Regions from separate parts of the Kitasatospora sp. NPDC058046 genome, predicted to be linked through region 1. Evidence: riboswitches for the same ligand, from Rfam matches in the RefSeq annotation. Region 1 holds a riboswitch; the other holds the start of a gene.

Evidence for each region. Region 1 has a riboswitch for thiamine pyrophosphate ahead of thiO (glycine oxidase ThiO). Riboswitches for the same ligand answer to the same signal wherever they lie in the genome.
Region 2: linked by a shared signal. The riboswitch ahead of ACFVU7_RS25525 (cytosine permease) and the one ahead of thiO (glycine oxidase ThiO) in region 1 are both predicted to bind thiamine pyrophosphate.

The regions. Positions count from the first base shown of each region.
Region 1 is NZ_JBHVRS010000001.1:252,803-258,707, reverse strand. Features, by position in the region: gene pknB (Stk1 family PASTA domain-containing Ser/Thr kinase) at 1-824, opposite strand, end outside; gene ACFVU7_RS01195 (thiazole synthase) at 909-1,706, opposite strand; gene thiS (sulfur carrier protein ThiS) at 1,710-1,994, opposite strand; gene thiO (glycine oxidase ThiO) at 1,991-3,166, opposite strand; TPP riboswitch at 3,170-3,282, opposite strand; gene ACFVU7_RS01180 (NAD(P)/FAD-dependent oxidoreductase) at 3,366-4,574, shown strand; gene ACFVU7_RS01175 (Rv2175c family DNA-binding protein) at 4,627-4,992, shown strand; gene thiE (thiamine phosphate synthase) at 4,992-5,645, shown strand; gene ACFVU7_RS01165 (polyprenyl synthetase family protein) at 5,713-5,905, opposite strand, start outside.
Region 2 is NZ_JBHVRS010000013.1:191,578-197,482, reverse strand. Features, by position in the region: tRNA gene ACFVU7_RS25535 (tRNA-Ser) at 1-64, opposite strand, end outside; gene ACFVU7_RS25530 (S1C family serine protease) at 128-1,939, opposite strand; TPP riboswitch at 2,206-2,350, shown strand; gene ACFVU7_RS25525 (cytosine permease) at 2,343-3,761, shown strand; gene ACFVU7_RS25520 (glycerophosphodiester phosphodiesterase) at 3,861-4,685, shown strand; gene ACFVU7_RS25515 (ATP-binding protein) at 5,113-5,532, shown strand; gene ACFVU7_RS25510 (DUF5926 family protein) at 5,602-5,905, shown strand, end outside.

The DNA.
Region 1 (5,905 bases):
TCGACCGCGTCGTACGGGCGGGCGCCGGCGGACCGGGCGCAGGCGGCGGCCACTATCGCGTCCAGCTCGGGGCCGACGGCGGGGGCGACCAGCGAGGGGGCCGGGACGTCCTCGTGCAGGTGCTTGTACATGACCTGGACGGGGTTGTCGCCGGTGTGCGGGCGGCGGCCGGTGAGCATCTCGTACAGCAGGATGCCGGACGCGTAGACGTCCACCCGCTGGTCGGTGGGGGCGTCCGGGAGGATCTGCTCGGGGGCCAGGTAGGAGACGGTGCCCATGACCGTGCCGCCGGTCGCGGTGGTGGTCGAGGTGGGCGCGCCGTCGGCGCTGCCGAGCACCCGGACCAGGCCGAAGTCGGCGACCTTGACCAGGCCGCCCTCGGTGATCAGCACGTTCTCGGGCTTGACGTCGCGGTGGACCAGCCCGGCCCGGTGGGCGGCGCCGAGCGCGGCGAGCACCGGCTCCAGCACGTCCAGCGCGGCCCGGACGGACAGCGCGCCGCGGTCGCGCAGCAGGTCGCGCAGGGTGCGGCCGGGCACGTACTCCATGGCGAGGAAGACGTGGCCGCCGTCCGCGCCCTGGTCGAAGACGTTGACCACGTTGGGGTGGGTGAGCCTGGCGACCGCCTTGGCCTCGCGGATGAAGCGGGCGGTGAAGCCCTCGTCGCCGGCCAGCGAGGGGTGCATCACCTTGAGCGCGACCACCCGGTCCAGCCGGGTGTCGGTGCCCCGGTAGACGGTGGACATCCCGCCGGTCGCGATCCGCTGCTCGACCCGGTACCGGTTGTCGAGCAGGGCGCCGATCAGGGGGTCGTGCAGTGCCATGTCCACTCGGAGAGTCTAGGGTGCGGGACCGCCCGGTCCCGGCGGACACCGCCTCCGGGACCGGCTTGTGACATGCGCGACGGTTCAGAACGCCGGGTGCTCGCGGGTGTCCAGGTCGGCCCGGCCGGCCATCGCGGAGGAGGCCTCGGCGTGGAAGCGGCGCGGGATCCGGCCGGCCCGGTGGGCGAGCCGGCCCGCCTCGGCGGCGTGCCGCATCGCCTCGGCCATCAGCACCGGGTCCTGAGCCCTGGTCACCGCGGAGGCGAGCATCACCGCGGCGCAGCCCAGCTCCATCGCCAGCGCCACGTCGGAGGCGGTGCCGGCGCCCGCGTCCAGGATCACCGGGACGCCCGCGCCCTCCACGATCAGCTGGAAGTTGTGCGGGTTGCGGATGCCCAGGCCCGAACCGATCGGCGAGCCCAGCGGCATGATGGCCGCGCAGCCGACGTCCTCCAGCTTGCGGGCCAGCACCGGGTCGTCGTTGGTGTACGGCAGGACGGTGAAGCCGTCGTCGACCAGCGTCTCGGCGGCGTCCAGCAGCTCGATCGGGTCGGGCAGCAGGGTGCGCTCGTCGGCGATCACCTCCAGCTTGACCCAGTCGGTGCCGAGCGCCTCGCGGGCCAGCCGGGCGGTCAGCACGGCCTCGCCGGCGGTGAAGCAGCCGGCCGTGTTGGGCAGCACCCGGATGCCGTTGCGGGTCAGCACGTCCAGGACGGAGCCCTGGGTGGTGGCGTCGACCCGGCGCATCGCGACGGTGGTCAGCTCGGTGCCGGAGGCGAGCAGGGCGCGCTCCAGGACCTCCAGGCTGGGGGCGCCGCCGGTGCCCATGATCAGCCGGGAGGAGAAGGCCGTCCCGGCGATGGTCAGCAGATCGTCGGCCATGGTTCAGCCTCCCTGGACGGCGGTGAGGATCTCGATCCGGTCGCCGCTGCCCAGTGCCGTCCCGGGCCACGAACCGCGCGGCACCACGGCCTCGTTGAGCGCGGCGGCGACACCGGTGTTGGCGGCGCTGACGGAGGCCACCAGCTCGGCGAGGGTGATCGTGGCGGGCACCCGGCGGGGCTCGCCGTTGACGGTCAGGGCGATCTCGGCCGGGGCGACCGGGGTCGGGGCGTCCTCGTGCACGGCGTTCTCGTTCGGGGCGTTCTCGGTCAGGGCGATCTCGGTCATGCGGAGGCCTTCGCGACGGGGGATTCGGAGGAGAACCGGGTGGGGGTGAACGGCCTTGCGAGCTCGGGGACTTCACCGGTGACCAGGTACTCGGAGACCAGGTCGGCGGTCACCGGGGTGAGCAGCACGCCGTTGCGGTAGTGGCCGGTGGAGGCGACCAGCCCGGGCAGCGGGGTCGGGCCCAGCAGCGGGGCGTTGTCCGGCGAACCGGGGCGCAGCCCGGCCGAGGTCTCGCGCAGCGGGAGTTCGGTGATCCCCGGGACCAACTCGTGGGCGTCCCGCAGGAGTTCGTACACCCCGCCGGCGGTGACGGTGGTGTCGTAGCCCTGCTCCTCGGTGGTCGCGCCGACGACCAGTTCGCCGTTCTCCCGGGGGACCAGGTACATGTGCCGGCCGCGGACCACGGCGCGGACGTTGCGGGAGAGGAACGGCCGGTAGGCCTCCGGCACGTGCAGCCGCAGCACCTGCCCCTTCACCGGGCGGATCGCGGGCAGCACCCCCTCGGGCAGACCGGGCAGCCGGTGGCTGTGCGGGCCGGCGGCGAGCACGACCTGGTCGGCGGTCACCGTCTCGTCGGTGCTCAGCCGGGCGCCGGTCGCGCGGCCGTCCTCGACCAGCAGCTCGACGGCCTCGGCGCGGTGCAGCAGGACGCCCGCGCGCCCGCAGGCGGCGACCAGGGCGGTGAGCAGGCGCCGGGGGTCCACCTGGTGGTCGTCCGCGGCGTGCAGGGCGCCGCGGACGGCGGGGGCCAGCATCGGCTCCAGCCTGCGGGCCTCCCGGCCGGTCAGCCAGGTCGAGTCCAGGCCCAGCCGCTGGTGGAAGGCGTACAGCTCGCGCAGTTCCTCGCGGTCGTCGGAGTCCAGCGCGACGGCGATCGTGCCGCAGCGGCGGTAGCCGGTGTCCAGGCCGCCGCTCGCCTCGGAGAGCTCGGCGGCGAAGGTCTCGTACCGCTCGTTCGAGGCCATCCCGAGGCGCAGCAGCGGCTCCTCGCCGTACTGCAGCTCGGTGACCGGGGCGAGCATCCCGGCCGCGACCCCGGCGGCCCCGCCGCCGTGGGCGGGGTCGACCACGATCACGTTCCGCGCCCCGCGCCGCGCGGTGCGCCAGGCGACGGCGAGGCCGATGACGCCCCCGCCGATCACCAGCACGTCGGCATGGGTGCCTGATGGCAAGCGTGACAAGGCTGCTCTTCTCCCTTCGCCGGTATGACCCGGATCAGGTTCGGACGGTCGCAGGCCGTGTCAGCCCGCCTCTCAGCCCGGTCCGCCGGGCTCCCGTGTGGTCCTCCCACCTTAACGCCGGGGGTCGGCCCGGCCGAAGGCCCGTACGCGGGGCGGACGGCCCGGAGGCCGCCGCGTCGCGCTGAGTACAGTGGCGGGCGTGGCAGAGCTGAGCGGAACGGATCGGGTGGTCGTCGTCGGAGCCGGGCTGGCCGGGGCGCAGTGCGCCCTCAAGCTGCGGCAGGGCGGCCGGCAGGGGCGGATCACGCTGGTCGGCGAGGAGCCGCACGCGCCGTACGACCGGCCGCCGCTCTCCAAGGACGTGCTGCTCGGCAAGGCCGACTCCACCGCCCTGGACATCGACTACGGGCAGCTCGGCATCGAGCTGCTCACCGGCCGCCGCGCCACCGGCCTCACCCCCGGCGTGCTGCACACCGACGGCGGCGACCTCCCGTACGGCTCGCTGGTGATCGCCACCGGCGCCGTGCCGCGCGCCCTGCCCGGCGCCGAGCGGGCGCACCTGCTGCACACCCTGGACGACGCCCTGGCGCTGCGCGCGCTGCTGCGCCCCGGGCTGCGGCTGGTGCTGGTCGGCGCGGGCTGGATCGGCGCCGAGGTGTCCACCGCGGCCCGCGCGGCGGGCTGCGAGGTGACGGTGGTCGAGGCCGGTCCGGCGCCGCTGCCCGGCGCGCTGCCGACGGAGCTCGGCTCGGCGATGGCCGCCTGGTACGCCGAGGCCGGGGTCGAGCTGCGCTGCGGGGTCGGCGTGGCCGCCGTCGAGCCCGGCGCGGTGCTGCTGGCGGACGGCTCGCACCTGCCCGCCGACGAGGTGGTGGTCGGCATCGGGGCCCGCCCCGCGACCGGCTGGCTGGCCGGCTCCGGGGTCGAGCTGGACGCGACCGGCGCCGTCGTCGTGGACGGGCGGCTGCGCACCTCGGTGCCCGGGGTCTTCGCGGCCGGCGACTGCGTCAGCTACCCCTCGGCCCGGGCCGGCGCCCGGCTGGCCGTCCAGCACTGGGACCACGCGCTGCGGTCCGGCGAGGCGGTGGCCGCCGCCGTCCTGGGCGCGGACGCGCCGGCCTACGACCCGGTGCCGTACTTCTGGTCCGAGCAGTTCGGGCGGATGGTCCAGTACGCCGGCCGGCACGCCGAGGGCGACCAGCTGGTCCGGCGCGGCGACCCGCGGGGCGCCGACTGGTCGGTGCTCTGGCTGCGCGACGGCGTGCCGAGCGCGCTGCTGACCGTCGACCGGCCGCGCGACCTGGCCCAGGGGCGGCGGCTGATCGAGCGCGGCACCGCGCTGGACCCGGCCCGGGCGGCCGACCCCGCGGTACCGCTGAAGGCGGCCGTCGCGGGGTAGGCGCGGGGCAGGTCTGGTGCGCGGTGGGCCGCGGAGGTGGCAGTCTGGTGGCGTGAGTGAGATCGAAAGCAAGATTGAATCCCTGGTCACCGACTGGATGTACCTGCCCGACATCTCGGAGCAGTGGGGGGTCCGGGTCACCGAGGTGCGTGACCTGGTCAAGAACGGCGGCCTGATCGCCGTCCGGCGCGGCCCCAACAAGTCGCTGCAGGTCCCGGCCGCGTTCATCGACGGCCCGGGCCTGGTCAAGCACCTGTCCGGCACCCTGACCGTCCTGCGGGACTGCGGGTACAACGACGCGGAGATCCTGGAGTGGCTCTTCACCGAGGACCCGTCGCTGCCCGGCAGCCCGATCCAGGCGCTGCGGGAGAACCGCGGCACCGAGGTGAAGCGCCGCGCCCAGGCGATGCTGATCTGATGGCGGCGGACACGCCGCGCGCCGGGCTCGCCGACGCCCGGCTGTACCTGTGCACCGACGCCCGCCGGGAGCAGGGCGACCTCGCCGAGTTCCTGGACGCGGCGCTGGCGGGCGGGGTGGACATCGTCCAGCTGCGCGACAAGGGCCTGGAGGCCAGGCAGGAGCTGGAGGCCCTGGAGGTCTTCGCCGACGCCTGCCGCCGGCACGGCAAGCTGCTGGCCGTCAACGACCGCGCCGACGTCGCCCACGCGGCCCGGCCGGACGTGCTGCACCTCGGCCAGGACGACCTGCCGGTGCCGGCCGCCCGGGCGATCCTCGGCGAGGACGTGCTGATCGGCCGCTCCTGCCACGCCGAGTCCGAGGTGGACGCGGCGATCGCCGAGCCCGGCGTGGACTACTTCTGCACCGGCCCGGTCTGGCCGACCCCGACCAAGCCGGGCCGCCCGGCCCCGGGCCTCGGCCTGGTCTCGTACGCGGCGAAGCAGGACACCGACCGGCCGTGGTTCGCGATCGGCGGGATCGACCTCGGCAACCTGGACGAGGTGCTCGCCGCCGGTGCCCGCCGGGTCGTCGTGGTGCGGGCCATCACGGCCGCGGCGGACCCCCGGGCGGCCGCCGCCGAGCTGTCCCGCCGGGTGCGCGCCGCGCTCTGAGCGGCGTCCCGGGTCTCGGTGGGACCCCGCAGGACCGGCCCGGGGCCGTCGCCGCCCGTCAGTGCGTTCAGTACTTGCGGACGGTGGCGGCCTCGGCCAGTGCCAGCAGCACCGTACGGGCCCGCTCGTCGGCGAGCGGCGCCGCCTCCAGCGCGGCCAGCGACTGCCGCATCAGCTCCTCGATCCGGCGCTCCACCAGCTCCGGCGCCCCGCTGCGGGCGACCAGCCCGCGCAGTTCGGCGACCTCCGGGGCCGCCAGG
Region 2 (5,905 bases), on a different contig from region 1:
CGGTACGGGGTCACCGCACGACAGTTTTCAAGACTGTTCCCTTAGGCCGCTCGGGCAGCTCTCCAGGCGGAGGTCAGCCTAACGGGTCCGGCGGGGTTCAGCGCACACGTTTCGGTGCGGGCGGGGGTTACGGCTGGTCGCCCTCGCGCTGGCCGAGAGTGACCTTGGTGTTGAGGGTCTGGCCGTTGCGGGTGTACTCGACGTCGACGGTCTCGCCGGGCTTGTGCGTCCAGATCCGGCTGACCAGGGCGGGGCCGTTGTCGATCGGGACGCCGCCGAGCTTGGTGATGACGTCGCCCGGCTTGAGGCCGGCCTTGTCGGCCGCGCCGCCGGGGGTGACGGCGGGCTGGCCCTGGATGTCCTTGGTCTGGATCTGCGCGCCGTCGCCCTTGTAGTCGTCGTTGCGCAGCACGTCGAGCTTGGCGTAGACCGGCTTGCCGGTCTTGATCAGGGTGTCCGCGACCCACTTGGCCTGATTGATCGGGATGGCGAAGCCCAGGCCGATGCTGCCGGCCCGGCCGTTGGCGGAGGCGTTGGACTGGATCGCCGAGTTGATGCCGATCACCGCGCCGCCGGAGTCGAGCAGCGGGCCGCCGGAGTTGCCGGGGTTGATGGAGGCGTCGGTCTGCAGGGCGTTCATGTACGAGGCCTGCGAGCCGGTGTCGTCGCCGGAGGCCACCGGGCGGTCCTTGGCGCTGATGATGCCGCTGGTGACGGTGGACTCCAGGCCGTACGGCGCACCGATCGCGACGGTGGCGTCGCCGACGTTGACCTTGTCGGAGTCGGCCAGCGGCAGCGGGGCCAGCTTGCTCTTGGGCGGGTTGTCGATCTTGACCACGGCGACGTCGTAGCCCTCGGCGTGGCCGAGCACCGAGGCGCTGTAGGAGCTGCCGTCGGCGAACTTGACGGTCAGTTTGCCGCCACTGAGGGTCGGCGCGACGACGTGGTTGTTGGTGAGGATGTGGCCCTCGGTGTCGAAGACGAAGCCGGTGCCGGTGCCCGACTCGCCGTTGCCCTGCGCCTTGATGGTGACGACGCTGGGCAGCGCCTTCTGCGCGATGGCGGCGATCGAGCCGGGGACGGGCTCGTTCTTCTGGGTGTCGCTGGCCTGGACGGTGGTGCTGCGGTGGTCGTTCGCGGAGCTCCTGCGGTCGGAACTGTCGGAGACGGACACGCCGAGCGCGCCGCCGGCCACACCGGCGACCAGCGCGACGGCCGCGATCAGGGCGACCAGGCCGCCGCGCTTCTTGCGCGGGCCGCCGGGGCCGCCCGGACCGCCGGGGTACTCCGCCGGGTAGCCGAGCGGGCCGGCCGGGCCGCCGGGGTAGCCGGCGCCGCCGGAGGTGGAGTCGTGGGTGGGGCCCCAGCCGCCGAGCGGCTGGCCGGCCCCGAAGGGGTGGTGGCCGTGCGCGGCGGGCGCGGCCGGAGCGGCGCCGTACCCCTCGTGCGCGCCGGCGGCGGGGACGCCGTGGGTCGGGGTGGCGTACGGGTTGCCGGCCGGCGGCAGGGCCGGGGCGGCGGGTGCGGCGGCCACCGGGGCGGGCGGAACGGGCGGCAGGACCGGCGGCGGCGCGTCGATGTAGCCGGTGGCCGGGTCGACGGCCGGCTCCTCGACGGCGAGTACGGCGGGCTCGGCGGGTGCGGCGGGTGCCACGGGCTCGGCGGGTGCCTCCGGTGCGGGCACCTTGGTGAAGGCGACGGTGGGCTTGTGCCCACCCCCCGCCGGGACCTCCTCGGCCGGAACGGCGTCGGCGGACGGCGCCGCCTCGGCGGCGGCGGCCTCGACCGCGCCCGCCTCCGGCTCGGGCACCCGCCGGAACGCCATGGTCGGGTTGTGCCCGCCCTGAGCGGGGCCCGCGGCAGCGGACTCGGCCGCCCCCGGCCCGGCGGGCTGCTCCCCCTGCGGCCCGGTGGGCCCAACCTCGCGCTCGGTGCTCACGGACGACCTCCATAGCTGGCAGAACCAAGGACCATAGTTTTTCGCACTGTCGATTCGTTTGCCGTAAGGACCCCTCTGAAGAACTCATAAGAATCCTTAGCCGGCACCGACACCGGCACTGGCGTCAGCACCCACAGCGGCACCGACACCGGCTCCGGCACCCGTACCGACGGCCGGGGCTCCCCTCCCCGTCGGGCGTCCGCGATGCGGACCGCCCCGCCCTCGGCCTTGGGCGTCGGCACCCGCGCCGGTTAGCCTGGCGCTCCAAACTGACACGCGGGAGCTTGGACCCACCAGGCTGAGAGTGCGCATGTCGACCGTACGCCACACGAGTGACGGACGTTCGAGGGGGCGCTGACCGCCGGAACCTGTCCGGGTAATGCCGGCGTAGGGAGTATCGGCCATGCCGCCTGCTTCGCCATCCTCTTCTTCGGGTACGAACGCCTCCGACTCCGGCGCGAACGCCCCCGCGCCGGGCGCGACCGCCCTCCTGGAACGCGCCGAGCACGTAGAAGCGCCCCTGGTCCTGGACACCGAACCGCCGCGCACGCTGCGCTTCCGGGACCACTTCGCGCTCTGGATGAACCTGGGCGTCAGCCTGATCGGCTTCTCCACCGCCGCCACCGTGCTCGGCGCCCCCGGCAGCGAGCTGTCGCTGGCCGCCGCGGTGACCGCGATCACGATCGGTACGGCGGTCGGCACCGCGATGCTCGCCGTGGCCGCGCTGATCGGCGCCCGCACCGGCGCCCCCGCGATGGCGAACCTGCGCGGGCTGTTCGGCACCCGGCTTTCGTACCTGCCGACGGTGCTCAACATCGTGCAGTGCATCGGCTGGGGCGTCTTCGAGCTGCTGACCATCTCGGCGGGCGCGCAGACCGTCGCGCACACCACCGGCTACCGCTGGCTGTTCGTCCTGCTCGCGGGCGCGCTGACCACCGCGCTGACCATCTGGCCGCTGGGCTCGATCGCGGTGCTGCGCCGCTTCGTGGCCGGGGCGGTCGCGGTGGCGATGGTGTACTTCACCGTCCAGCTGGGCCGCCAGGGCGTGCCGGACCCGGGCGCGGGCAACTGGCACGGCTTCCTCGGCGCCACCGACGCGATGATCGCGGTGTCGGTCTCCTTCGTCCCGCTGGCCGCCGACTACACCCGGCACTCGCGCACCCCGCGCTCGGCGTTCTGGGGCAGCTTCTCCGGCTACACGGTCGCCCAGGTCTGGTGCTACGTGCTCGGCCTGATGGCGCTGCTGCAGTCGGACGGCGACCCGAACCGGATCTTCGACTCCTTCCTCGGGGTCTGGGCCGGCTGGCTGTTCCTGCTGGTGCTGGTGCTGCGCGAGACCGACCAGTCCTTCGCCAACGTGTACTCGACCGCGATGTCGGTGCAGAACCTGCTGCCGAAGGTGGACCGCCGGGTGCTCTCCGGCGCGATCGGCGTGCTGATCACCGTGCTGGCGCTGCAGATCGACGAGTTCACCGACACCTACTACGGCTTCCTCGGCCTGATCGGCTCGGTGTTCGTGCCGCTGCTGGCGGTGCTCGTGGTGGACTACTTCCTCGGCGCCGGCCGGCGCGGCTGGAACCTCTCCGCCGACGCGCCGTCCCGCTGGCTGATGCTGCTGCCGTGGGCCCTGGGCTTCGCGGTCTACCAGTTCATCGCGCCGACCAAGGTCGCGGGCTGGTGGACGGACTTCTGGACCTCCGCCCAGGAGGCGCTGCACTTCACCCCGCAGGAGTGGACCTCGGCCTCGCTGTTCGCCTTCCTGGTGCCGGCCCTGGCCACCTGGGCGCTCACCCCGCTCGGCCGCCGCGCCGTCCGGGGCTGACGGAGCGGGGCCCGAGCGGGCCCCGCAGGTGCGCAGACGGCCCCACAGGTTGGGGCCGTCTTTGTCCGCGCTTCACCTCCGCCGCCTATCGTTGGGCCTGTGACCAGCCCAGACCTGTCCTCGGCGGCGGCGCGCACCGTGCCGCCCGTCCAGGTGATCGCCCACCGCGGTTCCTCCCACGCCCTGCCCGAGCACACCCTCGCGGCCTACCGGCGCGCGCTCGACGAGGGCGCGGACGCGCTGGAGTGCGACGTCCGGGTCACCGCCGACGGCGCGCTGGTCTGCGTGCACGACCGCCGGATCGGCCGGGTCTCCAACGGCCGGGGCACCGTTTCGGCCATGACCCTCGCCGAGCTGGAGGCGTACGACTTCGGCGCCTGGAAGACCGGCCGCCCCAGCACCGACCCGGAGCTGCGCGGTGTGCTGCGGCTGGAGCGGCTGCTGGAGCTGGTGGTGGAGTGCGGCCGCCCGGTGGACCTGGCGATCGAGACCAAGCACCCGGTGCGCTTCCGCGGCCGGGTGGAGGCCGAGCTGCTGCGGACCCTGGAGCGGTTCAAGATCGGCGCGACCCGGGAGGGCGACCGCCCGTCCGCCCGGATCATGAGCTTCTCCTCCGTCGCGCTGAACCGGGTGGCCGCCGCCGCGCCGCGGTACCGGCGGGTCTTCCTGTTCGAGCGGACCCTGCCGCTGCTCGGCCGGCTGCGCGAGGGCTCGCCGCTGCCGGGCGGGGCACGGATCGCCGGCCCGGGCATCGAGCTGGTGCGGGCCCGCCCGCAGCTGGTGACCCGGCTGCGCGAGCTCGGCCACGAGGTGCACGTGTGGACGGTGGACGAGCTGGCCGACGTCGAGCTCTGCCTGGAGCTCGGGGTGTCCGCGATCATCACCAACCGGCCCGCGGAGGTACTGGCGCAGCTCGGCCGGTGATCCACCGGTGATCCGTCGGCGCACCGAAGGCCGTACTCCTCCGAACCCCTCCGATCCGATCACTCTGGTCGGCAGTCAAACCTTCCTCGCGCGAAATTGCCGGAATTCTTGCATCCGGGCGACGGAGGGTGAGCGCGGAATGACCTGATGTCGACCGTCGGTCGCCGCACTCGAAATGGGCTCGCGGGATCGTCCGGTGCTCGTTTCCGACGCATTACCAAGGGGCATCTCTCCCTCGGCATACGCTGAAGGAGGTCCGGGGGTGGCGTTGATGGTGGCGCGTGAAGTGCCGACTTCATCGACCATGGCAGTGCCGCACGGCCCAGCGAGTGTCGGGGTCGCACGGCGCCGACTGCGTCGAGATCTGGGTGACCGGCAGGTACCCGAACCGGTCATCGATGATGCTGTTCTGATCCTTTCCGAGCTGTTGAGCAACGCCTGTCGGTACGCCCGTCCGCTCGGCCCGCTGCCGGCCCTGGGCCGCAGCGCCCGGGCCGAGGTGCTCGGGCAGGTGCTGGTCGGCGTCCCCTCCGGGGCGACCGCCGCGCAGGGCGCCCGGGAGCCCGCCGAGGGTCCGGCCGAGCCGGCCGGCGGGGTGCTGGTCCGCTGGCAGATGCACGCCGACGGGGTGCTCACCCTGGAGGTCACGGACGGCGGGGCGGCCACCCGGCCGCTGCCCGCGAGTCCCTCGCTGACCTCGCGCGGCGGCCGCGGCCTGAGCATCGTCGACCAGCTGGCCAGCGACTGGGGCGTGCGCGACGCCCCCGGCGAGGTCACGGTCTGGGCGGCGCTGCCCGCCCGGGCCCGGCACGCCCGGCGCACCGGGGGCGATGCCCGTAGCGCGTGAGCCGGGCTCGGGGAATGTGTCGTTAGGCTTCCCGGGACACAGGACCACCGTTCCCGGGAGAGCCGCAGCATGGGCAAGAAGGCCGCCAAGAAGGCGCCGCAGCGCCAGTCCACCACCGCCGTCACGGGCGAGATCCCCGTGGTCGGGGCCCGCGAGGACTGCCCCTGCGGCTCGGGCCGCCGGTACAAGGCGTGTCACGGCCGGGAGGCCTCGCACGCGGTGCAGGAGCTGGTGCACCGCCCGTTCGAGGGCCTGCCGGGCGAGGCCGACTGGGTGGCCCTGCGCGAGCTGGTGCCCGCCGCCACGGTGCCGCTGACGCTGGCCGCCGGGGTGGCCGACGGCGCGACCGGTGACGTCCCGTCGGTGACCCTGG